4 regions of the Micromonospora sp. WMMD1102 genome follow, and region 4 is predicted to be linked to each of the others. Evidence: riboswitches for the same ligand, from Rfam matches in the RefSeq annotation. Region 4 holds a riboswitch; each other region holds the start of a gene.

Region 1 (8,097 bases), 1.0 Mb from region 4:
CAGTTTCCCGCTGATGTTCGCCGCCGAGCGGATCACCCTGCTCGACCGGTGCTGTTACGCCTACCGGCAGCGCCCCGAAGGGGCGATCACCGCGACGCCCAGCGAGCGGCACTTCGAGGTCTTCGCACACTGGGACCGGGTGCTGGCCCGACTCGACGCCGAGCCGGCGATGTCGGCCGACCTGCGCCACCTGGTCTTCCAGCGGATGATCTGGCACCTGTTGCAGGTGCTCGGTCACCCCCGGCGGGTGCCGCCGGAGCGCCGCCGCGAGTTCTTCGCCGAGATCGTCACCCGGTACCGGGCACACCTGCCGCCGGCCGGCTACCAACCGCCCGGCGGGGCGGCCGGGCTGAAACACCGGCTGGTGGGGCGCGGGGCGTACGGGCTGTTCAGCGCGCTCCAGGCCGCCCGGCGGGCACACCTCGGCGTGGTGACCCGGGTCCGGCATCCGCGGTCCGCGACCCAGCCGGTGGCCGGCACCCCCACCCCGGCAGCGCCGGTCGTGCCCGGTGGCCGTGCCGAGGCGGTACCCGGCAGCCGTACCGGGGTGGTGCCGGGCGACCGTGCGGAGCCGGTGCCGGGCGAGTTGACCGACCGGGTGGGCTGAGCCGGGGTGGGCTGAGCGGGGGGTGGGCTTGACCGGGTCGGTTTGCCGGGTACGGGTCGCAGTCGGTCGGGGGCCTGCCGGTGTCGTCAGCCGTGCTCGCCGAGCGGACCGACCTGCCAGCCTCGACGCAGGCACTCCTCCAACAGGTACGGCAGGGCGGCCAGACTTGCCCGCCAGGCGCCCGGTGCGGAGGTGCAGTCCGAGTCGTGCAGTAGCACCGTGCCGCCGCCGGCCAGCCCGTCGCGCAGCGTGTCGAGTACCGAGGCGCGGGTGGCCGTCCGGGTCCAGTCCCGCCCCCAGCAGGTCCAGAGCACCGGCGTCAGGTCCAGCCGGCGCGCGGCCACCAGGGCGGCGGCGCTGAGTACCCCGTAGGGCGGTCGGAAGAACCGGGGCACCCGACCGGTCACCGCGCCGATCAGCTCCCGGGTCCGGGCCAGGTCGCGGTAGGTGGCGTGCGGGCCGCGCAGCAGCAGGTTCTGGTGCGCCCAGCCGTGCACCGCCACCTCGTGCCCGGCGGCGGCGAGGTCCAGGCCGAGCGCGGGCGCGCGGGCCAGCATCGATCCGAGCAGGAAGAACGTGGCGCGGGTCCGGTGCGCGGCCAGCGCCTCGACGAAGAGCGGGGTGGAAGCCGGGTCGGGGCCGTCGTCGAAGGTCAGCGCGACGTGCCCCGGAGAGCCGCGCCCGCTCAGCCGGGGAAAGAACCGCAGCCGTATCCCCGGCAGTACCGTCAGGGCCGGCACCACCTGGGCGGCCAGCGCGGCACCGACGGTCGTCGTCGCCGGTACCGCGCGTCCGCGCACTCGTTCCTCCACCCGCCGCACCTTCGCGGAATCCGCCGCACCTTCGCGGACGCGGTTACCCGCGCGCCCCGGCTTCATCCTCACCCGGACGGGTGGTCCGGCCTGGTTGCTCCGGTCTCCCGCGCTCCGTGCCGGCCGCGCCGGATCGCGCTGGCCCGTGCCGAACCGCGCTGGCCCGTGCCGAACCGCGCTGGCCCGTGCCGAACCGCGCTGGCCCGTGCCGGCCCGTGCCGGCCCGTGTCGGACCGTGCCGAACCGCGCCGGATCGCCCTGGCCCGTGTCGGACCGTTTGCCGGGCCGCCCCTCGGGTAGCCGCCGCGCGGCAGGCAGGACCGGGTCTGGACGGGGGCGGGATGCGCGGTCGAGGGGTGCGCGGCCGACCCGCGGCCCGGGTGGCGGTGATCACCGGGGCGAGTGCCGGGGTGGGCCGGGCGACGGCCCGGCTGCTGGCCCGGCGGGGGATGCGGATCGCCCTGCTGGCCAGGGGCGGTGCCGGCCTGCGGGGGGCGGCCGAGGACGTCCGGGCGGCCGGCGGCGTACCGCTGCCGATCGAGACGGACGTTGCGGACCACCGGCAGGTGGCGGCGGCGGCGGATCGGGCGACCGGCGAACTCGGCCCGATCGACCTCTGGGTCAACAACGCCATCGTCTCGGTCTTCGCGCCGCTGCACCAGATCGCACCCGAGGAGTTCCGGCGGGTGACCGAGGTCTGCTATCTCGGGTACGTCCACGGCACCCTGGCCGCGCTGGACCGGATGCTGCCCCGGGGCGCCGGCACGATCGTGCAGGTCGGATCGGCGCTGGCGTACCGGTCGATCCCGCTACAGTCCGCGTACTGCGGTGCGAAGCACGCCATCGTCGGCTTCACCGAGTCGCTCCGCTGTGAACTGCTGCACGACCGCAGCCCGGTCCGGGTCACCATGGTGCACCTGCCGGCGCTGAACACCCCGCAGTTCGACTGGGTGCTGTCCCGGCTGCGCAACCGTGCCCGACCCGTACCGCCGATCTACCAGCCCGAACTGGCGGCCCGGGCGATCGTGCACGCGGCCGACCGGCCGGACCGCCGGGAGTACTGGGTGGGCGCGTCGACGGTCGGCACCATCATCGGCAACCGCTGCCTGCCCGGCCTGCTCGACCGCTATCTGGCCCGGACCGGGTACTCCGGACAGCAGACGGCGCGGCCGGCCCCGCCGGACCGCCGGGCGAACCTCTGGCATCCGGTGGACGACGGTGACGGGGTGGACCGGGGCGCGCACGGGGAGTTCGACACGCCGTACCGGACCCGGAGTCCGCAACTCTGGCTGTCCCAGCACCGGGGCGTGGTGACGGCCGGTGTGCTCTCCGCCGGTGCGGTCGCCGGTGTGCTCTTCGGCACAACGCCGTGGCGCCGCCGGTAGTCGAAGAATCACCCACCGACCAACCTGGACATGTTTCCGCACGTCAGGCCGTTGGCAATGCGGATGGTGAATAGCCGACAGCAGCTGGTGGATAATGGCGGGCAAAGCATGCCCTTCGATGCGTACGACGCGCCGTGATTACTGATAGTCGTTGCCTGGCAACGCTTTTAGCCGGGAACAGGTCTTGCCATTCCGGAAGTGAAACCGGGTATGCTGTCTGCCGTTCATAGCCGGATACCGTGTGGTGCCGGCGCTGATCGCCGCCTAATCGCCACACGGCGAGCCGGGGCCCCACGTTCCCCTGGGGTGAATCCGCGAAAGCGGTAGGGACCACTTCCATCCCGAACCCGTCAGCTAACCCGGTCGGCGGCCGACGGAAGGGATACATGTGAGGGCACCCCTACGCCGAAGGCTGGCGACTGCCCTGGCACTGCTCACCGCCGCAGCTCTGGTCGCGGTTCCGTCCGAGGCGTCGGCCGCGCCGAAGCCGGCCCCACAGGAGGAAGCCGACTCGCCGCTGCTCGGGGACGTCCTCGCCAGCGCCGGCAAGCGGCTCGCCGAGGCGAAGGCCGAGCGCACCAAGTCGCAGCGGCGGCAGCAGGCGCTCGGCAAGCAGCTGAAGGACGCCGAGGCCAAGCTGGCGGCGCTCGCCCCGGAGGCAAGCGAGATCGCGGCCGAGTCCTACCGCAGCGGCAAGCTCAGTGCCATCTCGATGCTGCTGTCCAACAACTCGACCGACCCCTCCAATGGCGGCTTCATGCAGCGGATGTCGGCGCTCAACGAGCTGAACCTGTTCAACAACGGCAAGCTCCGGGCGCTCAACCAGGCGCGGGACGAGGTCGGCGCGGCCAAGAAGGCGATCGACGAGGAGGTCGCCAAGCAGGCCGCCCAAGAGAAGATCATCAAGAAGCAGCAGTCGGACGCGAAGAAGGCGCTCTCCCTGGTGGGTGGCAACTCGCGGCCCGACAAGGGTCTGGTGTCGGCCACATCGCCGGTCGCCCGGCCGGGGCCGGGGATGGCGGACGGCTTCCCGGGGCTGCCCTGCAACAAGAAGGACCCGACCACCAGCGGCTGCATCACGGCCCGGACGCTGCACATGTACAACGAGGTGCGCCGGGCGGGCTTCAAGCGGTTCGTCGGCTGCTTCCGGCCCGGCGGGCCGTTCGAGCACCCGAAGGGCCGGGCCTGCGACTGGTCGCTGCGCAGCTCCGGGTTCAGCCGGGCCGCCAACGACGACCAGATGAAGTACGGCAACGACCTGGCCGCGTTCCTGATCCGCAACGCCGACCGGCTCGGCATCCTCTACGTGATCTGGTACAAGGAGATCTGGTTCCCGGACGAGGGCTGGAGTTCCTACAGCGGTCCCAGCGACCACACCGACCACGTACACGTCTCGATGCTCTAGCCTCGGCCCGACACCCGGCCGCCCCGCCACCTGCCCGTGCAGGTGGCGGGGCGGCCGCGTTCAGTCGGCGGCGTGCCCGTCGCGTCGCGCGGCGGGCCGGCCGGCGGGCTGGCATCATCGGCCGATGGCAGTCATCGAGGTCGTCCGGGGCGACATCACCCGGCAGCACGTGGACGCGATCGTCACCGCCGCCAACGAGTCGCTGCTGGGTGGCGGCGGTGTGGACGGTGCCATCCACCGGGCGGCCGGGCCCCGGCTGGCCGAGGCGGGTGCGGCGATCGCCCCCTGCCCGCCCGGGGAGGCGGTGGCGACGCCCGCGTTCGACCTCGACCCGCCCGTCCGGTACGTCATCCACACCGTCGGCCCGGTCTGGGAAGGCGGCGGGTACGACGAGGCCGAGGTGCTGGCCTCCTGTTACCGCCGCTGCCTGGCGGTCGCCGACGAGGTGGGCGCGCGCAGCGTGGCCTTTCCGGCCATCGCCACCGGGGTCTACGGTTTTCCTGCCGACCGGGCGGCCGAGACAGCGGTGCGGACGCTGCGCCGCACACCGTCGGCGGTCGAGTCGATCCGCCTGGTCGCCTTCGACGAGGAGACCGCCACGCTGCTCCGGGCAGCTGTCGACCACGCTGACGGGCCATCTGCCTCGGCCGGGTGACGGGTCAGCACTGACGATGTGATGATGGCGGTCAACTGGTTGTATCTTGCACCGAGTTGGTTGTAGCGTGCAACTATGAGTGCCGACGAGGCGCGCGCCATGCGGGACGCCGTCAGCCAGTTCGTCCGGGCCTTCGGGCTGCACCGGCCCGAGCAGACCCCGTGCGGTCAGGCGATGTCCGTCTCCGAGGCGCACGCCCTCGCCGAGATCGACCGGGAGGGCGGACTGCGTCAGGTCGAGCTGGCCCGCCGGCTGCGGCTGGAGAAGAGCACGGTGAGCCGGCTGGTCGGCCAGCTCACCGGTCGCGGCTGGGTGGAGCGGGCGGATGCGGCCGGCGACGGCCGGGGCGTCTGGCTCACCCTCACCGGGCAGGGCCGCCGCGCGGCCGACCGGCTCGCCGCAGCCAGGGAGGCCCGGTTCGCCGCGTTGCTCGACCGGATCCCACCCGACGAACGGCCGGCGATCCTGGCCGCCGTGCGACGACTGGCGGAGGCCGCCGATGACCAGTGACAAGCCGATGACCGATGACGAGCCGGCGGCCGGTGCGACCTGCTCGTCGGAGTGCTCCGACGACAACCCGGCGACCGGAGGCAGTTCGACGACCGCAGGCAGTTCGAGAACCGCAGGCGGTTCGACGACCGTAGGCGGTTCGACGACCGGTGCCAGGTCGGCGACCAGTGCCAGGTCGATGGCCGGGGAACGGCTCTGGGCGTCGTACCGGCCAGGTCATCGCCGTCTCCTGGTCGCGGCCGGGCTCGCCGCCGTCGTCGTCCTAGTGAGCGCTGCCGTGCTCATCACCGTCGAAGCGGGGCGAGACGAGGCCGTTACCGCGGACACCCGACGGCAGGCGGAGGTCGCCGAACGCGGTCGCGAGGTCATGCCGTTCGACCTGGACCGCACCACCCACCGCTTCACAGCGACCGCCGACGGCGGCCACCAGACGGTAACGGCGGACGAGCCGGTGCGGCAGCGGCAGGTGGATCTCGTCCGCGAACACCTGCGGGCGGAAGCCGAGCGGTTCCGCCGTGGCGACTTCACCGACCCGGCCCGGATCCACGGTGCGCAGATGCCCGGGTTGGCGGAGCTGCGGGCCGGCGCCGGCCAGATCCTGATCGACTATTCCGAACTGCCCGCCGGGGCACGGCTGGACTACCGGACGGCCGAACCGGCGCTGCTGCGCGCCCTGCACGCCTGGTTCGACGCCCAGGTCACCGACCACGGACCGCACGCCGAGCACGGACAACCGTCGTAGCGCGGGTCGTCCGGTTGCCTCGTCCGGGGCCGAACGGGTGACGGCGGCCGATAGGATGCGGTTCTCCGATCGGAGGCGGTGTGCGACGAACACGCGTCGGTGCGGTGGCCGTGGTCGGAATCGTGGTGGTGAACGTGGTCGCCTGGGCGCTGTTCTGGCCCGCCGACGACGGCCGCCCCAACTTCCTCCGGCAGGCGGTCGCCGAGTTCGCCGCGTCCACCGCCGTCCTGCTCTTCGCCGTCGCGCTGGTGCTGGCCACCCGGGCCAGCTGGATCGAACCCTTCTTCGGTGGCCTGGACCGGATGTACCGGGCCCACCGCCGGGCGGCGGTTGCCGGCTTCGTGCTGCTGGTCGCGCACGTCACGGTCGTACCGTGGCTGCTCGACTCACCGGGCGGCACACCGTCCGGCCTGATCGCCTTCGCCGGGATCTCCGTGCTGGTGCTGCTGAGCGTGGGCCCACGCCTGCCGCTGGCCCGTCGAATCGTCACGTTGAATTACCGGAGTTGGCGACACTCCCACTGGCTGGTCGGGCTGTTCTTCGCGATCAGTCTCGCGCACGCGCTCCTGGTCGACCAGGTCGTGGTGACCAGCCCCGTGCCGTTCACCCTGCTCCTCGCGGCGTACGTGGTCGGGGTCGTCGCGTACCTCTACACGGTGCTCCTGGCACGACTCGTCCGACCCCGCTACCGCTACGTCGTCGACGAGGTGCGCCGGCTCAACCCCCGTACCCTGGAAATCTCGCTCCGCCCGCACCGGGCCCGCCGGCTGGCCTTCACCTCCGGGCAGTTCGTCTTCCTACAGATCCGCCGCTCCGGCCTGCGGGAGCCGCACCCGTTCACCGTCAGCAGCGCGCCGGCCGAGGAACGGCTCCGGCTGACCGTCAAGGCGGTCGGCGACTACACCGCCCGGCTGCACGAGCGGGTCGAGACCGGCCACCGGGCGACGGTCGAGGGCAGCTACGGCATGCTCGACTACCGTCGGGGCGGTCCGCGGCAGATCTGGATCGCCGGGGGCATCGGCATCACCCCGTTCCTGAGCTGGCTGCGTGACCTGGACCAGCTGGACGACCGGCGGATCGACCTCTACTACACGGTCCGCCAGCCGGCAGAGGTGCTGTTCTGGGACGAGGTGCGGGAGGTGGCGGCTCGCAACCCGGGCCTGCGGATACACCTGAACGTCTCGGCCGAGGCGGGTTCGCTCACGGTTGCCCGGCTCGTCGCCGAGCACGGCGCCGCCGTCGCGGTCGCCGACGTCTTCATGTGCGGGCCGGTGCCGATGATCAGGACCTTCGAACGTGGACTCCGGCAGCACGGCGTACCGGCCGCCCGCATCCACTTCGAGGAGTTCTCCTTCCGCTAGCCGTGGGTCCGATCGCCGGCCGGACCGTGCCGTCGGAGTCGTGCCATCGGGACCGTGCCGTCGGGACCGGCGGCCAGCCCGAGCCACCGGCCGACGGCCTGGTCCGGTCTGCTCACCTGATCCCGAGGTGGGCCAGGCTCACGGCGGTGGCGGCGGCGATGTCGCCGATCCGGTGGTAGTCCAGGGTCTCCGGCGTGTCGCCCGGCTGGTGGTAATGCGGGTTACGGAAGTCGGCGGTGTCGGTGACCTGGATCGCGGGCACGCCGACGTCCCAGAACGGCTGGTGGTCGCTGCGGGCGAAGTGCTCGGTCGCCGGCACGTACCGGCGCAGCAGCGGGCCGGCGAGGCGGAGGTCGAGCGCGTCCCGGGCCAGCAGCGCCGCACCGGGGCCGGCCAGGTGGGTCAGGCACTCGCCGAACAGCCGGGCCAGCCGACCCGCCGACTGCCGGTACGCCACAAGCGTCCAGTCGCCACGCCAGCCACGTTGCCGGATCCGGCGGCGCTGCCCGGGGTAGAGCAGCCCGGCACCGGACGGCAGCACCTGGGAGCCGGGCAGGGCCGAGTAGAACCCGATGCACTCGAAGACCACCACGGCGGCGGGGCGACCGAGCGTACCCAAC
Region 2 (5,920 bases), 820 kb from region 4:
GCCGTACGTCGTCGGCGTGCACGAACATGATCCGGTGGCCGAACTGGATCTGGACGTACCGCCTGTCGCCCCGGACCACCGTCCAGTCCCCGGGTGACGAGCCGTCGAAGGTGGTGGCCCGGTAGTACTCGCCGGGCAGCACGTTCCCGACGGCGTACCGCTGCCCGGCGGCGAGGGTGTACTGCAACGGGGTGACCGGCTGCACCGGTACGCCGGCCGGATAGGCGTCCGCCTCCGGGTACGCCCGGCCGTACACCGGAATCGTCGCCCGGCCCGGCTTCGGCGTCGCGACCAGGCCCACCGTCCACTTCGCGGTCGGCTTCGACCTCGGGTTGTGGAACCACGCCTTCTGCCCGAGATACCAGATCGCGGTCCAGTCGCCCTGCCGGCCGGCGAGCGCGTACGTCTGTCCGGCCGACGCCCGCGCCCCGTGGTCGGAGATGTGCATCGTGTTCGGGGTGCCGTCCGGGCGCAGCCCGAGGTCGTTCACCAGCGGCGCGTCGGCGGTCGGTGCGGTGCGCAGCACCACCGACGACGACCCGCGCGCCGGGCACGGCACCCCGGCCGCCGTGCAGCCGGTGAACGCCGGCCGGTTGGTGGCGAAGTCCGGGTCGATGGTGACCAGTCCGGCGGCCGGTGCGCCGACGCCCCGGAACGGCGCCCTGAGCAGGTCGAAGTAGTGCGACCAGTCCCAGTACGGCCCGGGTTCCCAGTGCATGCCGCGCACGTTCGCCGGCAGGATCCCGGGGACGTTGTCGTGCCCGATGACGTGGTCGCGGTCGAGCGGGATGTCGTACCGGTCGGCGAGGTAGCGGACCAGTTTGGCCGAGGTCCGGTACATCGCCTCGGTGTACCAGGTGCCCTGTGCGGCGAAGCCCTCGTGTTCCAGGCCGATCGCCTTGGCGTTGACGTACCAGTTGCCGGCGTGCCAGGCCACGTCCCTGCCCTTCACGTGCTGCGCGATGTGCCCGTCGGCGGAGCGGAGCGTGTAGTGCCAGCTCACGTAGGTCGGGTCCTGGACCAGCCGCAGCGTGGTGTCGTAGCTGCCCTCGGTGTCGTGGATGACGATGTACTCGACCTTCTGCCGGGCGGGCCGGTCGGAGAGGTCGTGGTTGCCGTAGTCGCCCTCGCCGAACGCCTGGTAGGGGGCGGGGATCCACTCGCAGGAGATGTCGCGCGGGCACTCCAGCCCGTCCGGGCGGGGTCGGCCGGGCAGGCCGAGCCGGTCCAGCCAGTGCCGCTGCGGGACGATCCCGGGGTGGCCGGGGAGGGTGATCCGGTGCCCGTCGTCGGTGGTCCGGCTGGCACCCTCGGCGAGGGTCCGGTACACCTCGTCAGCGAAGGCGGCGGCGGCGTCCGCGCGGTCGCTGCCGGCGTACCGGGCCACCGCGCCGTACCAGGCCGCCGGGTCGCCGCGGCGGCGTACTCGGACTGCCGGGTGTCGGCGTACTCGGATTGCCGGGTGTCGGTCGACGGCGGCGCGGCGAGCGCGGGGCTGGCCGGCAGCAGTGCCGCAGCGCCGAGCAGGGCGGTGCCGATCGCGATTTTCCTGCTCAGCGGCGTTGTCGTGGGAAGCATCGAACCTCCAGGGGCCGGGGTGGGCCTGCCGATCACCCTCCACCCGGGACACCGCTGCGGTCAATACCTGCCAAACAAGCTCGTCGCCATGTAGAAAACTTTCACCTATACCGAGCGTGTCCGAGCCGGTCCTCGTGGGTCGACTCCGCCGAGCGTCGGTTCGCGCCGTCCGTGACCGCCCCGATACACAACGAATCGACTCAGATCACGGGGTTGCGTTTGGATAACACCCTTCTCTAAGGTTGGGGACCGTCGAGCCGACGGCAGGCCGCCTAGCCGGGCGGCGACGTCTCGACACCGCCGAATCGTCACACAGAGCGAACCGGGGACCCGAGCATCCTGGGGTGAATCCGCGCCTTCTGCGGTAGGGCGACACTCTTTCCGCCCGAACCCGTCAGCTAACCCGGTAGGCGGGCTACGGAAGAAGGAGTACGGACCCCGGTGGCTTCCCCTGCCCCGCCGCGGTCGCCCTCCCTCCCGTCGGCAGCCGCCGACGCCGGGAACGCGAAACCGCGCCCTCGAAGGTCCATCCTCGTCATCGCCCTCACCGCCCTCGCCAGCGCCGTCGTGCTGTTCACCGGCACGACGCCGGCACTGGCCGAGCCGTCGGTGGCCGAGATCGAGCAGCAGATCGACACCGCCTGGCGCAAGCTGGAGCCGGTCGTCGAGAAGCACAACGCCACCCGGCAGGACCTGGCGGCGAAGAAGAAGCAGGCCGCCACCCTGCAGAAGAAGATCGCCCCGCTGCAGTCGCAGATCGACGCCGCGATGAACCGGGTGAGCGACTTCGCCGTGCAGGCGTACAAGGGTGACAAGGCCTCGGCGGTCAACGCCCTGCTCACCTCGAAGTCGCCGACCGCGCTGGTCGGCCAGCTCTCGGTGCTCGACCAGTTCGCGCGCCAGCAGCAGCGCGAGGTGCAGGAGGTCGTCGACCTCAAGGAGAAGTACGCCGCCCAGAAGGCTCCGCTGGACCGGCTGGTCACCCAGCTGACCAAGACCGAGGCGGAACTGGCGGCGAAGAAGAAGGAGATCGACGCCGAGGTCGAGCGGCTACAGAAGCTGCGGATCCAGGCGTACGGGAACGGCTCCGCCGGCCCGCTGCGGCCCGCGCCCTGCCCGGCGACCTACCCCGGCGGCCCGTCCGGCCAGGCGGTCAAGTTCGCGTGCGCGCAGATCGGCAAGCCGTACAAGTGGGGTGCCGAAGGCCCCGGCTCGTACGACTGCTCCGGCCTGACCCTGGCCGCCTGGGCCAAGGGTGGCGTCTCGCTGCCGCACAACGCCCGCGCCCAGCGCGGACAGACGAAGCAGATCAGCCGCTCCGAGCTGCGCCCTGGTGACCTGGTCTTCTACTATGCCGACCTCAGCCACGTCGGCATGTTCGTCGGCAACGGTTGGATCGTGCACGCCTCCCGGGCCGGCGAACCGGTCAAGATGAAGCGGATGGACGACGGCGAGATCCACAGCTTCGGCAGACCGGGCTGAAATCTCCGGGTTGAGGTCCCCGGGTCGACGGTCTCCGAGTCGACCGAGTCAACGCAGAACCCCCGTCGCGCAGGTGCGGCGGGGGTTCTGCCGTTCGGCCGACGGGGTGGCGCCGTGCCTCAGCGGGTGGGCCAGGTGCGCCAGTTCTGCCAGGAACGGCTCGGAGTCGGCCCGCGCTGTCCCTGGTAGCGCGAGCCGTAGACGGCCGATCCGTACGGGTGGGCCGACGGCGACGAGAGCCGGAAGATGCAGAGCTGCCCGATCTTCATCCCGGGCCAGAGCCGGATCGGCAGGTTGGCCACGTTCGACAGTTCCAGCGTCACGTGGCCGGAGAAGCCGGGGTCGATGAAGCCGGCGGTGGAGTGGGTGAGCAGGCCGAGCCGGCCCAGGCTCGACTTGCCCTCCAGCCGGCCGGCGAGCTGGTCGCCGAGGGAGATCACCTCCAGCGTGGAGGCGAGCACGAACTCACCCGGGTGCAGCACGAACGGCTCGCCGTCCGGCACGTCGACCAGCGAGGTCAGCTCGTCCTGCTGGATCGCCGGGTCGATGTGCGTGTAGAGGTGGTTGTTGAAGACCCGGAAGAGCCGGTCCAGGCGTACGTCGATGCTCGACGGCTGCACCAGCGCGGGCTCGAACGGCTCCAGCGCGAGGGTGCCCGCCTTGATCTCGATCACTAGGTCGTGGTCGGAGAGCAGCACCGGATCACCTTAGCGAGTGGCGTGACGGTGACCGGCCGCGACCTCGCCGATGGGTGGGATCGGGGTAGGTGATCGAACAGGTGTTCGATAGAATGTGGGCATGGCATCCTGGTCCGAATTCGCCTCTGACGAGCCACGACTCGCCGACGCGATCCGCGTCCTCATCCAGCAGTACGGTCCGGGTCTCGGCTACCTGGCGACCGTGCGCGCCGACGGTGGGCCGCGGGTGCACCCGGTGTCCCCGGTCATCACCGACGAGGGACTCTTCTGTTTCGTCGTCGACTCTCCGAAGCGGCGTGACCTCGAACGCGACGGCCGATACGCGCTGCACTCGTTCCCGCCCGAGGACAGCGACGACGAGGCGTACGTCGCGGGTCGGGCCCGGCCGGTGACCGACCAGGCCCGGGTGGACCAGCTCGCCGGCAACCTGCGGGCCGCCCCGCAGGTCGACTGGCGGCTCTTCGAGTTCACCGTCGACGTCGCGATGGTGGCCCGGCACGGCAGCAACGGCGCCACCCCGCTCGCGGCCGGAGACCGGTCCGAACGACCGGCCGTGCAGGTCTGGCTCGACCCGGCCGGCGCCGCACCGGGCGCACCGGGCACACCGGTCGGTGCCACCACCGGGTCGAGGCGGCGCGGCCGGCGCCGGGCGGTGGAAGAGGAGCCCGTCCCGACGCCCTGAGCTGCCGGCACGCACGCACGCCTACGGCTCGCGGAACGCCTTCCACGCCTTGAGCATCCGGAACGCCTGACCGTACGTGAACTCGTACATGCAGGCGTCGACCGAGTAGTCCATGAAGTTGTGGATCGGGTCGGTGCCCGGCTTCGCCGTGCAGGTGTCCCGCCGCTCCGGGCAGCCGAAGGCCGGCTCCGCCTCGGCAGGCGTGTCGAGGACCTGATCGCCCTGGCCGTCGCAGCCCTCCTGGAAGGTGTGGTAGAGATTCAGCCAGTGCCCGACCTCGTGCGTGGCCGTGTCACCGGCGTTGTACGGCGCGGCCGTCCCACCCGGCAGTGACTCGGCCAGCACCACCACCCCGTCGTACGGGTCGAGCTTGCGCTCCGGGAAGGTGGCCCAGCCGAGCAGCTTCTCCTCCAGCAGCCCGGTGTAGATGTTCAGTGTGTCCTTGCCACCGACCCGCAGCGCCCGCTTCATCTGGGTCTCCGTCGGGCTCTCCGGCGCGATCGGATACCAGGCGGGTCTGGTCACCCGGTTCACCTTCTTCAACCGGAAGCGGAAGGGTGTCCAGGCCCCGCCGGTACGCCCGCCGAACGACTCGTTCAGCACCCTGATCTGAGCCTGGATCAGGGAAAGCGGGACGTCCCCGGCGGCCCGGGTCCGCCGTTCGCTTATCACGTGGAACACCACGTCGATCGTGATCGTCAGCTTCCCCGGTACGCCGAACGGCGCCACCCCGACCCGTTGCGCGTACGCCGCGTCGACCGCCCGGTCCCGCTCGGCCGCCTCGGCCGACGTCAGCTCGTTCGGCTCGACCGCGTACGGCGCACCAGGTTTGGCCTTGGCACTCGGGTTGCTGCCGTGCGGGCTCGCGGTGTGCGGGTGCCCTGTGGCGGTCTCGGTGCAGGCGGGTGCGCCGGATTCCCTGGCCGGATCCGGAGGTGCCGCCACCACCGGACCGGGTCCGAGCAGCAGGACGAGAAACACACTCGTCATGCCGGTCGAACGCGACGACCAGCGCAGTCCACGGAACACCATCGCCACACCCTTTACTTTCGGATAGTGGTTCTGTGATGACACAGAGCCATAGTTGCAGGTGGGGCGGACGTTACCTGGCTCGGTCTCTGTTGCAAACGAGGCGGCACGGCGTGGTTCGTGACCTGTTCGAGCAGGTGGCGGTGGGGTCGGGGTGGGGCTCGGGGGTAGGTGAGTGCATGATCGGATCCGACCGGGTACAGTGGGGTCCGCTCGCGGGTGTAGTTCAATGGCAGAACATCAGCTTCCCAAGCTGACAGTGCGGGTTCGATTCCCGTCACCCGCTCCAACAACGAAGGCCCAGGTCAGAGGACATTCCTGACGCTGGGCCTTCGCCGTTTCTGATCTCTATCCGGGTGACGTGCCCCCTGCGTGCCCCTCCGGATTCAGTCGCCTTCCGGCTTGACCTTGCTCCGTCTGAGCTTGCTCCGAGTAGTAGAAGCCATTCCCG
Region 3 (8,097 bases), 4.6 Mb from region 4:
GACGGATGGGCGTACACCGGCACCGGCCGGCGGGGGTACGCCAGTTATCCCGGGGCGGGCAACGACAGTGGCACACCGCTGGGCGCCCCGCCGCCGCTGGCGGATGTCTTCGCCAGCAACGTCGGCCGGTACTTCGCCTTCGAGATGGGCTACGACCAGGCGATGTTGATGTTCCAGCCGGTGGGCGGGATGGACCAGATCCCCCGGGCCCTGGCGAAGGCGGTCGGCATGCACCGGATCCAGCTCGGCGCCGAGGTGACCGGGGTGACCGACCGGGGTGGCCGGGTCGAGGTGACCTACCGCAAGGGTGGCCGGGAACGCCTGCTCCGGGCCGACTTCTGCGTGGCGACGCTGCCGCCGCAGCTGATGGCCCGGGTGCCGCACAACCTCGGCACCGACGTGACGGCGGCGCTCGGCGGCTTCCCGGCCGCCGCGTCCGGCAAGATCGGGCTGGAGTACCGCAGCCGGTGGTGGGAGTCGGACCAGCGCATCTACGGCGGCATCACCGAGACCGACCTGGACCTGGCGCACATCTGGTACCCGTCGTACGGCTTCCACGGCCGGCGGGGCCTGATCGTCGGCTACTACAACACCGGGGCGAACGCGCGGGCGTACAGTGCGCTGACTCCGGCGCAACGGCAGGAGCGGGCGGTCATGCAGGGGGTGAAGATCCACGGCGAGAAGTACCGCTCGGAGCTGGCCACGGCGTACTCGCACGCCTGGGACCGGACCCGCTTCCTGGAGGGTGCCTGGACGTCGCCGCCGCACGGCACCGCCGGCTACGACCTGCTGCTCCGCCCGGCCGGCCGGGTCTACTTCGCCGGTGACTGGCTCAGCCACGAGGTGGCCTGGCAGCACGGATCGTTCGTCTCGGCCCGCTCGGCGGTCACCGCGCTGCACCAGCGGGTGATGACGTCCTGAGACCGCCGTTACCGGACCAGCGGGTGACGGCGGCCCGGGACCGCCCTTCCCGGACCACCTGACGGCCGCGGGCCGAGGTCCCCGGCCCGGCTGCACCGGGAGTGTTCCGGGCGGCGGATTCAGAGCAGTGGTGCGACGTCCCGGGTGATCGGCACGGCGAGCACGGTCGGACCTTCCGTGCCGAGCGCCGCCCGGAACGCCGCCCGGAACTCGTCCACCGACTCCACCTGGTGCGCCGTGCAGCCGTAGCCCCGGGCGATGCCGGGGATGTCCAGGCCGGGCAGTTCCAGGCCGGGCACCCCCGGCGTCTCCTCCAACTCGGCGAAGGCTTTCAGTACGCCGTACTCCTGGTTGACCGGCACCACGAAGACGACCGGTAGCCGGTGCTGGGCGGCGGTCCAGAGCGCCTGTGGCGAGTACTGGAACGAGCCGTCCCCGATCACCGCCACCACCGGCCGGTGCTGCCGGGTGTCCCGCTGGGCGAGCGCGATGCCGACGGCCGCCGGCAGCGCGAAGCCGAGGCCACCGCTGGCCATCTTGTAGTACGAGCCCGGCCGGGTGATGGTCAGTTGCCGGTGCAGCACGCTGAGGTTGGAGGGGGACTCGGGCACGACGATCCCGTCGGAGGGCCACTCGGCGGCGAGCGCCCCGAAGAGCGCGTCCGGGGAGAGTGGGGTGTCGCCTGCCGCGTCCGGTGGGGCGGGCCGGTGCGGCGGCAGCGGTCGGTCCGTCGGCGGCAGCCGCTCGGCCAGCCCGGCGCAGGCCAGCGTCACGTCACCGACCAGGCTGTCCCCGACCGGTGCCCGGGCCGCCTCGGCAGGATCGTCGGTGACGTGCAGCAGCCGGGTCCCGTCCGGCAGGTAGCCCCGCCGACCCGGGACGTACGGGTAGTAACGGAACACCGGGGCACCGATCACCAGTACGGTGTCGTACCCGACCAGTTTCTCGGCCAGCGGCCCGATCGCCGGTGGCAGCAGTCCCTGGAACTGGGGATGGTGCTGGGGGAAGCCGACCCGGTCGGCGAACGGCGGCTGCCAGACCGGTGCCCGGCTCCGTTCGGCGAGGGCGACCGCCTCGGCCCAGCCGCCGGCCCGGTCGACCCCGGCGCCGATCACCAGCATGGGCTGCCGACTGGCCGCCAGGATCTCGGCGAAGCGGTCCAGTTCCGCCGGATCGGGTGCGACCCGGGTGCTCACCCGGCGTACCTGGGCGGTGCCGCTGGCCGGTTCGTCCCAGTCGTCCAGCGGTAGGGAGAGGTAGACCGGCCCGGCCGGCGGCTGGACCGCGGTGGCCAGCGCCCGCATGAACGCCTCCGGGATGTCCTGGGCGCGCATCGGCTCGTGACTCCACTTGACGTACGGCTCGGGAAGCTGGGTCGGGCGCACGTTGGTCAGCATCGGCTCGGAGAGGCTCATCGTCCGGGTCTGCTGGCCGGCGGTAACGATCATGGGCGTCTTGTTGTGCCAGGCGGTGACGAGGCTGCCCATCGCGTTCCCGGTGCCGGGCGCGGTGTGCAGGTTGACGTGCACCGGGCGGCCGCTGGACTGGGCGTAGCCGTCCGCCATCGCGACGGCCGACGCCTCCTGTAGGGCCAGCACGTACGCGAAGTCGGCCGGAAAGTTCTTCAGAAATGGCTCCTCGGTGGAACCGGGGTTGCCGAACAGGGTGGTCAGGCCGAGGGAACGGAGCAGGTCGTAGGTCGCTTCGTGCACCGTTGTCATCGAAAGGAGCCTCCTGGTGTCCTCGTCCCATGCCCAGACGACCGGGCTAAGCCGGTCATTTCCGTCATACCTCACCCGTACATGATCATGCCGGTTTATCTGCTCCACCGTCCGTGACCCTCGGATGGCCGCCGGAGCCCCCAATCGCGGTCCTGGTCACTGTTTTCGCTGCTCACTGGGCTTGGCAACGGCCGAACGCGGACAGTAATGTCGGCAAGTCCGCTACCGGCCCCTTGGTCACCGCCTGGTGACACCGGAGCGGACCCGCTGAGTCGTTGTGTAACGAGCCGGGGACCCACAGTTATCTGGGGTGAATCCTCGGGCTGCGGCCCGGGGTAGGGCGGCCTTCCCGCCCGAATCCGTCAGCTAACCCGGTAGGCGGTGTCGGAAGGAGTAGTTGTTTCGTGCCGCATCACCCGGGCTCCGGCCCGTCCCCCCAGTTTCCTCGCTGCATCGTGGCGCCACTCCCGGCCGCCGCGACCGCCGTACCGGACCACCCGGTCCCCGGCCGGGACCCGATCCTGATCCGATAGCGGGCTGTGCCGCGGAGGTCGTCGATGCGCGGGGCGCGCCGGCCGGCTCGCCGGCGGGTCCCGGTACCGCCGCAGGCCGGCGACGACGGATCGTGGTGGCGCTGATTCCACCGGTACGCCGACAGCGGTGCTCCGCACCCGTGGGCGCATCGCCGGTCCGTCTTCGCCAGGTTCATCGGCGCGCGCCTTTCCGGTGCCATTCCGCGCGATTCTCCGGCACATTCCGGCAGCGATAAGAAACGTCGCGTCACCATCCCGTCCCCCGGTAGTGGTGACACGCATTCCCCTGGAGGACAACGTTGAAGCACGCAATTAACGGGCGGTTCAGGACCGCCATGTCGGGCCGCCGGAACCGGCTCGCGCTCGCCTCGGCCGCGGTGCTCGCCGCCGCCGCCTCGACCGGGGTCGTGCTGGCCTCGACCGGCTCGCCGGAGGCCCCGGAGACCGGCTCGACCGTCGCCGTCGCCGAAGTCGGCGCCCCCGCCGCGGGTCAGGCCGGAGCGGCCGCCACCACCGCGCCGCGGACGACGGCGCCGCAGACCACCGCCCCGGCGACCGAGGCACCGACCACGGCGCCGGCCAGCAAGGCGGCCAAGGCGGCCCCGACCAGCACCCCGAGCAAGCGGCCGGCGCCGCCCGCGGCCAAGCTGCTGGACTACGATTTCCAGACCCAGATCAACGGTTGGTACTGCGGCCCGGCCGCCACCCGGATCGCGCTCACCGTCCGGGACAAGCAGCCGAGCCAGGACTCAGTAGCCGCCGACCTCGGCACCACGACGAGCGGCACGAACTCGGCCCAGGACACCACCCGGGTACTCAACAAGATCATCGGTACCGACTTCTACCGCACCACGGCCATCCCCGGCGGCGCGGCCACCCCGGCCCAGATGGACCGGCTCCAGGCGGACGTCGTGCACGCCGTCACCAGCGGATACGCCGTGGTGATGAACATCGCCGGCTCGGCCACCGACCTGGACGGCGGTTGGCACAGCTACCCCGGCGGGCACTACCTGACGGTGGTCGGCTACCGCGACGACGGCCGTACGGTGAAGATTGCCGACCCGGCCATCCCGGGCGAGGACAGCAACTACTGGATGAGCACCATCGACCTGGCGAACTGGGCGGCCACCCGGGGCTACTCGTCCTGAGCCGACCCGACCTCCCGAACGGGTGTAAGGAAGGGCCCCCTCCTATCGCATTTTGTATAGGAGGGGGCCCTTCCTTACACCTCACGAGGTCACTGGCCCTGCCACACCGCCTGGGCGCCGGTGTCGCCGGTACGGAACACGAAGTACAGGGTGATCCCGGCCGCCGCCAGGGAGAGCACCCCGAAGACCAGGCTGAGCACCGGCGACTCCTTGGCGGCCGGCGCACCTCCGGCAGCCGCGCCCTCCGTGCCGTCCCCCTCGACGCTGGCGGCGGGCCGTACGGCGGCGGTGCGGGGCTTGACGAGGAGGACCAGGGCCAGGGTCAGCACCCCGAGCGCGATGGTCGCGTACAGGGTGTTGGTGCCGAGATCCTGGTGCTCCGCCAGCCGGGGGACGTACTCCGGGCTGACCCGGTTACGTGATTCCAGGCGGGCGAGGAATCGGTCACCGGAGAGCTTGGCCATCAGCGCCGCGACCGGGGTGGCGACGGCGAGCAGCCCCAGCACCCAGCGCAGGTGCGGGCGGACGAACGGAAGGAACGCGTACCCGACCGCGGCCAGCGCGAGCAGTGGCACGAAGACCACTGCGGCATGGACCAGGAAGGGGTGGGCGGGAATGCCCATGAACTCCTCGAGCACCGGCGCCTCCTCGGCGACAGATCGGATCGACGACAGATCGGATCGGCGAAAGACAGGGTGGGACGACCGGCGTACGGGCCGGTGGGGCGGAAAGCTCCGGCAGCCTGGGCAGGCGTGCGGACCGTTGACATGGTGCCCGTGGCGCTGATCCTTGACAAGGGCCGGCGGAGTCCGACCGGCGGCCTGGACCAGCTCAGGTTCACTGTGGATCGTCGTCCGGTACGGCCGCGGGCGCCGGTTCCTCGCCGACGACGTACTCGGTGTACTCGGCGACCGGGGTGAAGCCGAGCCGGTCGTAGAGCTTGTACGCGGCGGTGTTCTCCGCCGCGACGTTCAGCGCCACCGTGTCGACGGTCTCCAGCAGCCGCCGGCAGAGCGTCGCCACCACGGTGCTGCCCAGCCCCTGCCCCCGGTACGCCGGAGCGGTCGTCACGTTGCCCAGCGCGCTCACCCGGTAGCGCGGCGACCAGACGTGCACCCCGGCGACGGCGACCAGCCCACCGTCCCGGCGCAGCCCGACGTAGTGACCGGTCTCGACCATCCGCGGGTCGAACCAGTTGCCCGGATAGGCCGCCTGGTAGAAAGCGGTCAGCTCCGCGACGTCCGCCTCGGTCAGCACCTCGCCGGCCGGCGCCACCCGGGCCAGCCGGTCGGGGTCGGTGAGCGCCATCTTCAGGTGCGCCCCGCGCGTCCGGACCGGGTAGTCCCGGGCCAGCACCTCCACGCCGCCGGGGGACAGGTGTGCCTCGAAGTGCCGGGGCAGCAGCGGGAGGAGGCCGGTGAGCAGTTCGGCCAGCACCGCCGGGGAGCGGTGCAGCGCCAGCAGCACCGGCCTGGGCGCACCGTGGTAGAGCAGCGCCACGGCGTCGCCGCACCGGTACCAGTTGGTGTACGGCCAGTAGAAGTCGTCGAGGTCGCCGAGTTCGTACGCGTGCAGGTGCGGGTCGCGGCGCAGCAGGTCGGCCAGCTCGTTACGGTCGCGGCTGGTCCTGATCATCGTCACCGGGGCATCATGGCACAGCCCACGAGCACCCTCGGCGCAACGGGCGTGCGCTCAGTGGACCGGGGCGGGGCGGGGTGCCGGTACCGGCGGAGGCGTACCGGCCCCGGCCACCTGCCGGCGGGCCTCGTCGAGGAACCCGTCGGCGTAGTGCTGCTCCGGGAAGTCGCCGAGATAGCGGGTCCGGGTCCGCCACCGGGTCTCGGCCAGTGGATCGCTCTCCAGCAGCCGGTCCAGCACGTCGTCCAGGTTGGACAGCTCCGAGTCCAGTACGTAGCCCGAGCCGGCCAGCGGGAAGCCCTCGACGAACCGGTCGCCCTCGCCGACCCGGTCGGTGACCGCGTACGGCTTGCCCGAGTAGAGGTAGTCGGAGATCACCGCGGAGACGTCCGAGACCAGCGCGTCGGAGGCGTTGACGCAGTCGACCAGGCTCATCTTCCGGGCCGCGTCGGCGCCGAAGACGTGCCGCCGTCCGGTGCCGGCCCGGTGCTCGGCGAGGAGCTGCTCGATCCGGGCGAGCTGCCGGGCCGACGCCGGGTTCTGCGAGGTGTAGGGGTGGGCCCGCAGGATCACCGTCACGCCCCGGTCCAGCAGCCGGCGGACCAGCTTCTCGCCGACCGGCAGCGAGCAGTGGTCGACGTCGGCGTTGTGCCCGGTCCAGGTCGGCGTGTAGAGCACCACCTTGTCGGCCCGGTCCCGGATCGGCTCCCGGCGTACCGCTATCGACTCCACCTGCGGGCGGCCGACGATCGCGAACTTCTCCCGGGGGATCGTCACACCGTTTCGGGCGTACCTGTCGATCGCCGCCTGCCCGGCCACGAAGATCCGGTCGAAGATCGCGGAGACCGGGTTGGCGCTCGGCGCCTTGTCGCTGTCGCCGTGGTGCAGCTGGATGTGCGTGAGGTGGGCGTACCGGATGCAGTGGCTGTTCTTGGCGCCGTGGTTGACGTAGAACGCCACCCGCAGGCTCGGCACGATCGCCTCGTCGATGGATCGCGGCGTCGGGCAGACCACCACCGGCGCCCTGGTGGCGGCCGAGATCGCCGGCAGGAAGTTCGGCTCCCGCAGCAGCACCACGAACGGCCGCCCGATCCGCTCCAGGTAGGGCAGCCACATCATCACCTGGTATTCCGAGCCGGGCGGCGCGGAGAAGTGCAGCAGGAACTCCGGCTGGTGCCGGCGCAGCGCCTGGGTGACCGCGCTCTGCCCGGCCGAGGGACGCAGTCGACGCAGCGCGAGCGGCCCGACCGCGCCGATTCCGGCCGCCGCGCCGACCAGCACGGTGAGCAGCAGGGCGGGCCAGGCCGGCAGGGTCAGCGCCGCACTGCCGGCGAGTACGGCCAGCAGGACCAGCACAGCCGGCCCGAGCCGGTCGGCGACCAGCAGCGGCCAGGCCCGTACCCCGAGGTTCGCCGAGCGCACCTCCAGCTCGGCGGCGTCCCGCAGCGGTCGCTCGGCCAGGGTCAGCCCGAGCAGGGTCAGCCCGGTCAGCGCCAGGACCAGCCAGTTCAGCCCGGACTCGGGCACCCGGTGCGCGTACCCGACAAGTACCCCGGCGATCAGCAGCACCGGTTCGGCGACCAGGTCGGCGCGGGGGTTGACCCGGCGTTCCAGCCAGACGGCCGCGGCGCCGGCCACCGCCAGGGCCAGCCCGAGCAGTTCGGCCGAGGTGAGGGCGAGGAGCAGGAAGGACAGCACGGCCAGGCCGGCACTCAGACACCGGACGGTCAGTTTCCTGACCAGATCGCCACGCATGCGCTTCCTTCCTGGGGCGGGCGGGTCGCCGGACGGTGCCCGGCGGGGAGTGCGGAACGGGGCTAGGGGGTGCCGACCCGGGGCTGTGGCACGAGCTCGACGTGGGTCGGCTCCTCGGCGGCCGGGTCGCCCGGTCGGTCGACTGATCCGGCGGCCGGGTCGCCCGATCCGGCGGCCGGGTCGCCGGGGGAGCGGCGGACGTCGACCACCTGGCCGGTCAGCCCGGAGAGCAGCACGTCCAGCGAGACCCGGGCCACCGTGTCGGCGGCCAGCAGGGTGTGCTCCGGCTCCTCGCCGAACGCCCGGGTCCGCATCGGGGTCGCGGTCCGCTCGGGGTTGACGCAGTTCACCCGTACGCCGAACTCCGACCACTCGTCGGCG
Region 4 (8,097 bases):
GGCCGACGCGTTGCGCGAGCACGGCGCCGACATCGTGGTGCGGGACCTGTCCGAACTACTGCCCGGAGCCGGGCGGGGGGCCGGAGGTGGTCCGGTGACCGCGAGGAGACACCGATGATCCGGGAGCGGGCCTATCCCGTCGAGCCGTGGCACGTCCGCGAGACCCGGCTCGACCTTGACGTACTCGCCCAGTCCGAATCCGTGTTCGCGCTCTCCAACGGGCACATCGGGCTGCGCGGCAACCTGGACGAGGGCGAGCCGCACGGCCTGCCGGGGACCTACCTGAACTCCTTCTACGAGCTGCGACCGCTGCCGTACGCCGAGGCGGGCTACGGCTTCCCCGAATCCGGCCAGACGATCGTGAACGTCACGAACGGCAAGCCGATCCGGCTGCTCGTCGACGACGAGCCGTTCGACGTCCGGTACGGCGAACTGCTCAGCCACGAACGGGTGCTCGACCTGCGCGGCGGCACCCTGCAACGGTCGGTGCAGTGGCGCTCCCCGGCCGGGCGTACCGTGCGGATCTGCTCGACCCGGCTGGTCTCGTTCACCCAGCGCTCGGTGGCGGCGATCGAATACCGGGTGGAGCCGGTCGACGGCCCGATGCGGCTGATCATCCAGTCCGAGCTGGTCGCCAACGAACAACTGCCGGCGCAGAGCCGGGACCCCCGGGTGGCGGCGGTGCTGGAGTCGCCGTTGCAGGCCGAGGAGCGCCTGGTGCACGCCGACGGTGCGCTGCTGATCCACCGCACCAAGGCGAGCGGGCTGCGGGTCGCCGTCTCGATGAGCCACGAGGTGCACGGGCCGGAACGCAAGCTGGTCGGCACCGAGGCGTACGAGGACTGGGCGCGGACCACCGTCACCTCCGTGATCAAGCCGGGCGAGCAGCTCCGGCTGGTCAAGTTCGTCGCCTACGGCTGGTCCAGCCGGCGGTCCCGCCCGGCCCTGCGCGACCAGGTGGCGGCGGCACTGGCCGGCGCCAAGTTCTCCGGCTGGGACGGGCTCTGCGGCGAGCAGCGCCGCTATCTCGACACCTTCTGGGACGACTCCGACGTCCGGGTCGAGGGCGACCCGGAGGTGCAGCAGGCGGTCCGGTTCGGACTCTTCCACGTGCTCCAGGCCGGCGCCCGCGCCGAACTGCGGCCGATCGCCGCCAAGGGGCTGACCGGACCGGGGTACGACGGGCACGCGTTCTGGGACACCGAGACGTTCGTACTTCCGGTGCTGACCTACACCCTGCCCCCGGCGGTCGCCTCCGCGCTGCGCTGGCGGCACTCCACCCTGCACCTGGCCCAGGAGCGGGCCCGTACCCTCGGCCTGCGCGGCGCCGCCTTCCCGTGGCGGACCATCCGGGGCCAGGAGACCTCGGCGTACTGGCCGGCCGGCACCGCCGGGTTCCACGTCGCCGCCGACATCGCCGACGCGGTACGCCGGTACGTGCAGGCGACCGACGACGTGCAGTTCGAGCGCGAGGTCGGGCTGGAGCTGCTGGTGGAGACCGCCCGGCTCTGGCGTTCGCTCGGGCACCACGACCGGGACGGCCGGTTCCACCTGGACGGGGTGACCGGGCCGGACGAGTACACGGCGGTGAAGAACGACAACGTCTACACCAACCTGATGGCCCAGCGGAATCTGCTGGCCGCCGCCGAGGCCGCCGTCCGGCACGGCGAGGAGGCCCGGCGGCTCGGCGTCGACGACGAGGAGACGGCCTCCTGGCGGGACGCCGCACACGACATGCACATCCCGTACGACCGGGAGCTGGGCGTACATCCGCAGGTGGAGGGCTTCACCCGGTTCCAGGAGTGGGACTTCGCCGGCACCCCGCCGGAGCAGTACCCGCTGCTGCTGAACTATCCCTACTTCGACCTGTACCGCAAGCAGGTGATCAAGCAGGCCGACCTGGTGCTGGCGATGCACTGGCGCGGCGACGCGTTCACCGACGAGCAGAAGGCGGCCAACTTCGCCTACTACGAGCGGCGGACGGTACGCGACTCGTCGCTGTCGGCCTGCACCCAGGCGGTACTCGCGGCCGAGACCGGGCATCTCGAACTCGCGCACGACTATCTGGGCGAGGCGGCCCTGATGGACCTGCACGACCTCAACCAGAACACCCGGGACGGCGTGCACGTCGCCTCGCTGGCCGGGGCCTGGATCGCCCTGGTCGCCGGCTTCGGCGGGATGCGCGACCACACCGAGACGCTCTCCTTCACCCCCCGGCTGCCGAGCCGGATCGACCGGCTGGAGTTCTCGCTGCGCTACCGGGGCGTGCACATGCGGGTCGACGTACGGCGGCACGAGGCGACGTACTCGCTGCGCGACGGGGAACCGGACGACGCCCTGGAGCTGCTGCACCACGGCGAGAAGGTCCTGGTCACCTGCCTGGAGGAGGTGACCCGGCCGATCCCGCCGTTCCGGCCGACCGGTCCGCAGCCGGCCCAGCCCGCCGGTCGGGCCCCGGTCCGGCGCGCTCCGGAGGGCGAGCCGAGCTGACCGTCCTATCCCGACGGTCCGCCTGGCCGGAGGTCTTGGCCGCCGCGCCAGACATCGGCGTCCGAATGAGGACTGTCGAGTGATATATCTACATGGCAAAATCCTGTGACTCTGCATTTTGACGGAGGGTAACGGGGGTTTGCTGTGGGTCACGTCGATGCCATGCGTCCGAAATCCTTCCACCGCACCGGCTGGGCGGCGCTCGCCGCGACACTGGCGGTACTCTCCGCCGGTCTTGCCGCGCCCGCGGCGGCCCAGGCCACGACGCCCACGCCAGGGGCCGCGGCCTCCCCGACCGCGTCCGCTGCCGCGCCATCGCCGGTCGCGGCCACGCCGACTCCGGTCGCGGTCACGCCGGCCAAGGCGGCGCCGAAGGCCGGCGCCGAGCCGTGCGGCGGGTCGTTGCCCTTCGGGCAGATCGTCACCTGCCCGTCGATCAGCGGCGACGAGCGGCACCTCTACACCGTGACGACGCAGCGCAACGGTGACGTCCTCTACGCGACCTTCCACGAGGGCGACGGCGAACCGGTGCACGCCGCCGTCACGGCGCCCGACGGTACCCACGCCTGCTATCTGTGGTCCTCCTCGCAGTGCCAGCTGGGCGCGGTCGGCACCTACACGATCACCGTGACGGTCGACTGGGGCGGCACCAACGACTACACCGTGGCCGTCGACTCGCTGAAGACGCCGTCCTCCTGCACCCAGTTGCCCAACGCCTTCTTCTCGTTCGCGTCACCCGGCATCACTGCCACGTTGCCGAACGGTTCGGCGGGGCACTGCTACCGGTTCAACCAACCGGTCGGCAGCGTCTTGCAGCTGCGGGCGCTCGGACACAGCGTGCGCGGCGCGATACTCGATGCCAACTCGCAGCCGGTCTGTCCGATCGCCGATACGACGGAGTGCCGGCTCGACAGCGCGGGCCCCTACCGCTTCTTCCTCACCCAGCTCTACGGTGCCGAGGCCACGTACACGCTGCGGATGTCCCGGCTGTCCCAGTCGGCCGGATGCCCGCTGCTCCGGCCCGCCGCGTTCGGCGATCCGGGCGACAACACCGGTACCGGCATCGTGCGGTTCGACGGAGACCTCGCCTGCCACAAGATCCGTACCAGCGCGGCCGGCCCGGTCCTGGTGCGGATCGCCGACAGCCAGCTCCTCTGGTGGGACCTCTACGACGACGCCGGAGCAAAGATCTGCGACCAGTACTCGCAGAGCCGCGCATGTGCGCTGCCGACGGTCGGTGACTACACGCTGGTCGTGCGTAGCCAGACCTGGGACGAGAAGTCCTACCAGGTGGCGGTGACCGCGCTGATCCGCAACGCGGGCTGCGCGCCGGCGACCGGAACGGAGTGGACCGGCCCGACCCTCTCGGTACGGCAACTGTCGCCGGTGGGTACCCAGTGCCAGCCGTTCCGGGGCCGTGCCGGTGACCGGATCCTGACCTTCGTGGCGCCGACCGTCTACAACGAGGTGTCCGCCTGGATCGTCGACAGCACCGGGACCGGGACGACGGTCTGCCCCGGTTGGCCGTACTGCCAGTTCCCCGCCGCCGGCCGGTACACCCTGGTGGTCGGCTCCTCGCCGGGATCGATCGTCGACAACGACGTCAGTTACGCGGTTTCGTTCCTCCCGGTCGCCCCGTCCGGCTGCGCCACGGCCGGTGACGACGGCACGGTCCAGCATGGACAGTTCGGCGTGGTGGGCGAGGTCGACTGCTTCGAACTGCCCAGCGCCGCCGGCTCCAAGGTGGTACGGCTGACCCCGGGCGACGCGGCCGGGGTGGCGAACCCCCAACTGACGGTGTTCGACGCCACGGGTGGCTACGTCTGTGACGCCTTCCAGCTCTACCAGTACTCCTGCGAGCTCACCGGCACCGCGCCGTTCTTCGTGGTGGCCGACAACCAGGCGAGCGGGGAGCCGACCGGTGACTACCAGCTCGCCTTCCGGCGGGTGGCCGCCCCGCCGTCCTGCCCGGTCCTGACCCGCGACCCGGCGGGCCTGACGGTCACCAGTGGCAGCGAGCGGTTCGGGTTCTGCTTCACGGTGCCGGCCGACCAGCACGCGGTGCGCGAGGCGTTCCGCTACCAGCGCATCTCGGGGACCGGCGACGCGACGATCTCGATCTTCGACGAGAGCGGGATCCGGCACTGCTACACCCTCAGCCCGTCGGCCGACCGCACCCTCACCTGCACGCTGCCGGACGGCCTGCTGACGGTGCTGCTGGAGACCGATGCGGTCGATGCCACCTACCAGGTGACCCATCGCGACGCCAGCACACCGTGACAACCTGGCCGGGGCTTGTCTCCCGGGGCTGTTCTCCCGGGGCGTCAGACCAGCGACAGGTGCACGTGGTTGGTGTGGTCGCTGGACGGGTCGCCGCGCGCCCCGCCGTACGACTTCCAGCCGGTGGTCGGTAACCAGATCTGCCGGTACCAGATCACGTAGAGCACGCCGATCCGGTCGGCGTTGCGGACGAAGAACGCGGCGAGATTGTTGCCGTAGGTGCGGTCGGCTCCGCTGGCGGCGCCACGGAACCCGCCCGGCTCGGCGGAGAAGTCGCAGGCCCGCCCCTTCGGGTGCTCGTACGGGCCGCCGGAGCGGTAGCAGCCGGCGAACCTGGTGAAGCCGGCCTGGCGCGCCTCGGCGAAGGCGTGCAGGGTTCGCGGCGTGACGCAGCCGGTGGTGGTCGGGTCGGGCCGGCTGCACGACTGCGGCGGCCAGGAGCCGTCGCCGGCCCGTGGCGCCGGCCGGGCCAGCGGCGAGCTGGCGTTGACGAATCCTCCGGTGGAGGCCCCGCCGACCTGGGCCAGGGCCCGCTCGGCGGCCTGCTTCTGCCGCAGCATGATGGCGAGCTGCCGGCGCTCCTCGACGACCTGGGCGTCCAGCGCCCGCTTCGCCCGGGTGGCCCGCTCCCGAGCCTCGCCGAGCGCGCGCAGCGCGTCGTCGTCCTGCAGCGCCACCGCCTCCAGCCGACGGGCGCGCTCCAGCAGCTCGTCGGCCGAGCTGCTGTGCAGGAGGGCCAGCACCGGGCCGATCCGACCCGTCCGGTACGCCGTCCGGGCCACCTCCTCGACCCGGGGGCGCAGCTCCGCGATCCGTGCCTCCACCCGGCGCAGCTCGGCGGCGATCTTCGCCTGCCGGGCCTTGGCGTTGGCCAGCGCGTTCTTCGCCTGTAGGTAGCCTCGGCCGGTGGATTCGAGCACGTCGCGTAAGAGTGGTGTGTCGCCCTCGTCGCCGAGTGCGGCGGGGCTGTTCGCCTCCGCGACGTCCGGCCGGAGCGCCGCCCCGGTGAGCGCGCCGAACGTGGCGATCAGGGCCAGGGCCAGCGGCAGCCGCCGGCGGGTGGATCCCGTCATGCATGTCCCTCCGTCGCCCGCCTACCGGGTTAGCTGACGGGTTCGGGACGGAACAAGCCCCTACCGCGGTTGCGGACTCACCCCACCTACCTGGGTCCCCGGCTCACCCTGACGGGTGACTCGGCGGCGGTCACGCCGGCGCGGAGGGGTGCGCCACCGGGCGGAACCGGAGTCAGACTACCTGGTCAACCGGGTCGATTCATGGATTCGGCGGAGTCCGGCGTGGAATTTGTGCCCCCCGGGTCAGCCGCCCCGCTGCCGGCGCACCATCTCCCCGATCCAGACGGGCGCGTACGGGGACGTGCAGCCGGGCGACGTCGGGTAGTCCTTGAGCACCTGTAGGCGCTCGCCGATGTCGATCGCCCGGGCGCGGTGTCCGGGGTGGTCGATGCCGATCTGGGCCAAGCAGCTGTTCATCGCCCACTGGAGACGATCCGGGGCGTCCCTCATCTCCGCCTCGATGGTGTCGAGCAGTCCGCGCAGGTCGAGCCCCTCCGGCTTCTTCGCCACCCGCTCGCTGGTCAGGGCCCAACCGGCGCTGGCGACCACCGGATCCGGGTCGGCGAACCAGGTCAGCCGCAGCTCCTCGGCGTGCGGGTTCTTCTTCACCACGTAGTTGACCAGCCAGTCGTGCACCTTGGGCGTGCGCGCCTGCCGCAGCATGGTGTCGAGTTCGGCACGGTCGAACGCCTTCGGGCGGCAGATCAGCAGCGCCAGCAGCCTGGCCGCGGTGTCCTCCGTCCGCCAGAGCTGGCGGGCGAGGTCCTGCTGCGTCTTCAGCTGCTTGGCCAGCGCGCGCAGCTGGCCGAGGTTCACCCCGTGGTCGTCACCGTGTCTCTCGTTCGCCTCGCGCATCTTCGGGTCGTCCAACGCGGCCAGCTCGGCCATCACCTCGGGCACTCCCGGCTCGGTCATCGGCACCTCCTGATTGTGCTGTGCTCATTCGCCCACCGGGCGACGGGGGCCGTCAGCCGGCGCTGTCGGTCTCGGGGACGAAGTGCTGCGTCGCGAACGCGACGGCGGTGGCGACGTCGTCGTCACTCGTCCCCCAGGCGACCTGGACCGCCCGTCCCCAGGCGTGGCAGCCGCGGGTGGCGAAGTCCCTTGCCTCGGGGGTGTGCTGCCAGCTGGCGGGATCGAATTCGACGTCGCGCAGGAAGAGGTCGAGGCCGAGCAGCGCGAGGTCCCAACCGACGCCGATGCCGATCGTGCCGCCCGGACCGTAGGTGTTGACGAGTTCGTCGACGATCTGGGCCGGTGAGGCGTGTTCCAGCTCGAAGAGGGTCCGGCCGTCCTCGCCGGGTGACAGTCGTACCTCCACCTCGGTCGGCATGCCCTCGCCGAAGAGCCAGGTGACCTTGAGCAGCCGGGGTTCCTCGCAGCGCAGGATCTCGCCACCGGCGTTCTCCTTGAGCTGGAACCTGCCGCCGACCCGGAGGTTGCCCTCGACCACGCCGAGCCATCGGCCGAGCCGCTCCGGGTCGGTGCAGGCGTGCCAGACGTCCTCGACCGGGGCGTCGTAGCTCCGGCGGAGCAGCACCGACCGCCCCGGTCCGCCGGTGACCGCCTGGTTGCCTATCTCCCGCTGGGTGGCGTTGATCTGGTTGACGATGTCGATCACGGGTTCTCCTCGTTGACGGGCTGGTCCGGTGTTCCGGCGGTGTCCGCGCCGGTGACGTGCTGTTCGGGGCGTTCGCCTTCACGGCGGGCGAGTTCGCCGGCCAGCGCGTCGAGGCGCTGGCTCCAGAACAGCCGGAGGCGTTCCAGCCAGCTGCCGATCTCCCGGCTGACCGCTGTCGGCCCGCCCCGGCGCGCGGGGGTGTCGAACGTGTGCACCCGGGAACTATGTCAGCTATAACTTAATTAAGTCAACACTGATATTGCTGCAAAAAGATCCTTGGAGACTCATGGTCGAGACTGACCACGGGTCTCCAAGGATCTGACAGCGGATCGTCGATCGGTTCGTGCCGGGCTGCCGTCGCCCGGTCAGTGGTCGCGCGGATCCTCCGAGTACCGCTCGCCGCTGGACGGCATGCCTACCGCGTCGCGCGGCGGCATCCGGCGCGGGTCGTCGAGCGACCTCGCCTTGGCCGCCTCGTCCGCCCATTCGCTCCGGTCGGGGGCCTGCTGCCCCGCGTCGTCGGTCCGGGCCGAGCTGGACTTCGCCTTGCCGGATTTGTGGCGGGCCATAGCGCCCCTTCCGTTCCTCCGCCGGTCGGCACGGCGGCCGGCCGGCGTCTAGTCGGATGCTGCG

The links. A riboswitch is a leader RNA that binds a small molecule or an ion and turns the genes downstream of it on or off. The one in region 4 is predicted to bind cyclic di-AMP.
Region 1: linked by a shared signal. The riboswitch ahead of O7626_RS26175 (hypothetical protein) and the one ahead of O7626_RS30990 (hypothetical protein) in region 4 are both predicted to bind cyclic di-AMP.
Region 2: linked by a shared signal. The riboswitch ahead of O7626_RS34865 (C40 family peptidase) and the one ahead of O7626_RS30990 (hypothetical protein) in region 4 are both predicted to bind cyclic di-AMP.
Region 3: linked by a shared signal. The riboswitch ahead of O7626_RS10320 (C39 family peptidase) and the one ahead of O7626_RS30990 (hypothetical protein) in region 4 are both predicted to bind cyclic di-AMP.

The regions. Positions count from the first base shown of each region.
Region 1 covers NZ_JARUBN010000001.1:5,841,491-5,849,587, reverse strand. Annotated here, with positions in the region: gene O7626_RS26190 (glycosyltransferase family 2 protein) at 1-607, shown strand, start outside; gene O7626_RS26185 (polysaccharide deacetylase family protein) at 694-1,419, opposite strand; gene O7626_RS26180 (SDR family oxidoreductase) at 1,761-2,804, shown strand; cyclic di-AMP (ydaO/yuaA leader) riboswitch at 3,056-3,189, shown strand; gene O7626_RS26175 (hypothetical protein) at 3,193-4,209, shown strand; gene O7626_RS26170 (O-acetyl-ADP-ribose deacetylase) at 4,334-4,864, shown strand; gene O7626_RS26165 (MarR family transcriptional regulator) at 4,940-5,374, shown strand; gene O7626_RS26160 (hypothetical protein) at 5,364-6,116, shown strand; gene O7626_RS26155 (FAD-binding oxidoreductase) at 6,197-7,477, shown strand; gene O7626_RS26150 (M20/M25/M40 family metallo-hydrolase) at 7,590-8,097, opposite strand, start outside.
Region 2 covers NZ_JARUBN010000001.1:7,679,739-7,685,658, forward strand. Annotated here, with positions in the region: gene O7626_RS34855 (peptidoglycan recognition family protein) at 1-1,387, opposite strand, end outside; gene O7626_RS34860 (hypothetical protein) at 1,463-1,672, shown strand; cyclic di-AMP (ydaO/yuaA leader) riboswitch at 1,867-2,007, shown strand; gene O7626_RS34865 (C40 family peptidase) at 2,020-3,060, shown strand; gene dcd (dCTP deaminase) at 3,180-3,758, opposite strand; gene O7626_RS34875 (pyridoxamine 5'-phosphate oxidase family protein) at 3,859-4,440, shown strand; gene O7626_RS34880 (zinc metalloprotease) at 4,462-5,472, opposite strand; tRNA gene O7626_RS34885 (tRNA-Gly) at 5,685-5,758, shown strand.
Region 3 covers NZ_JARUBN010000001.1:2,294,572-2,302,668, forward strand. Annotated here, with positions in the region: gene O7626_RS10310 (FAD-dependent oxidoreductase) at 1-921, shown strand, start outside; gene mdlC (benzoylformate decarboxylase) at 1,041-2,642, opposite strand; cyclic di-AMP (ydaO/yuaA leader) riboswitch at 2,898-3,038, shown strand; gene O7626_RS10320 (C39 family peptidase) at 3,511-4,323, shown strand; gene O7626_RS10325 (DUF2231 domain-containing protein) at 4,413-4,961, opposite strand; gene O7626_RS10330 (GNAT family N-acetyltransferase) at 5,161-5,958, opposite strand; gene O7626_RS10335 (CDP-glycerol glycerophosphotransferase family protein) at 6,016-7,716, opposite strand; gene O7626_RS10340 (bifunctional cytidylyltransferase/SDR family oxidoreductase) at 7,779-8,097, opposite strand, start outside.
Region 4 covers NZ_JARUBN010000001.1:6,863,499-6,871,595, reverse strand. Annotated here, with positions in the region: gene O7626_RS31005 (beta-phosphoglucomutase family hydrolase) at 1-118, shown strand, start outside; gene O7626_RS31000 (glycoside hydrolase family 65 protein) at 115-2,490, shown strand; gene O7626_RS30995 (hypothetical protein) at 2,653-4,770, shown strand; gene O7626_RS30990 (hypothetical protein) at 4,815-5,843, opposite strand; cyclic di-AMP (ydaO/yuaA leader) riboswitch at 5,846-5,979, opposite strand; gene O7626_RS30985 (DNA alkylation repair protein) at 6,087-6,758, opposite strand; gene O7626_RS30980 (SRPBCC domain-containing protein) at 6,811-7,464, opposite strand; gene O7626_RS30975 (hypothetical protein) at 7,461-7,679, opposite strand; gene O7626_RS30970 (hypothetical protein) at 7,830-8,033, opposite strand.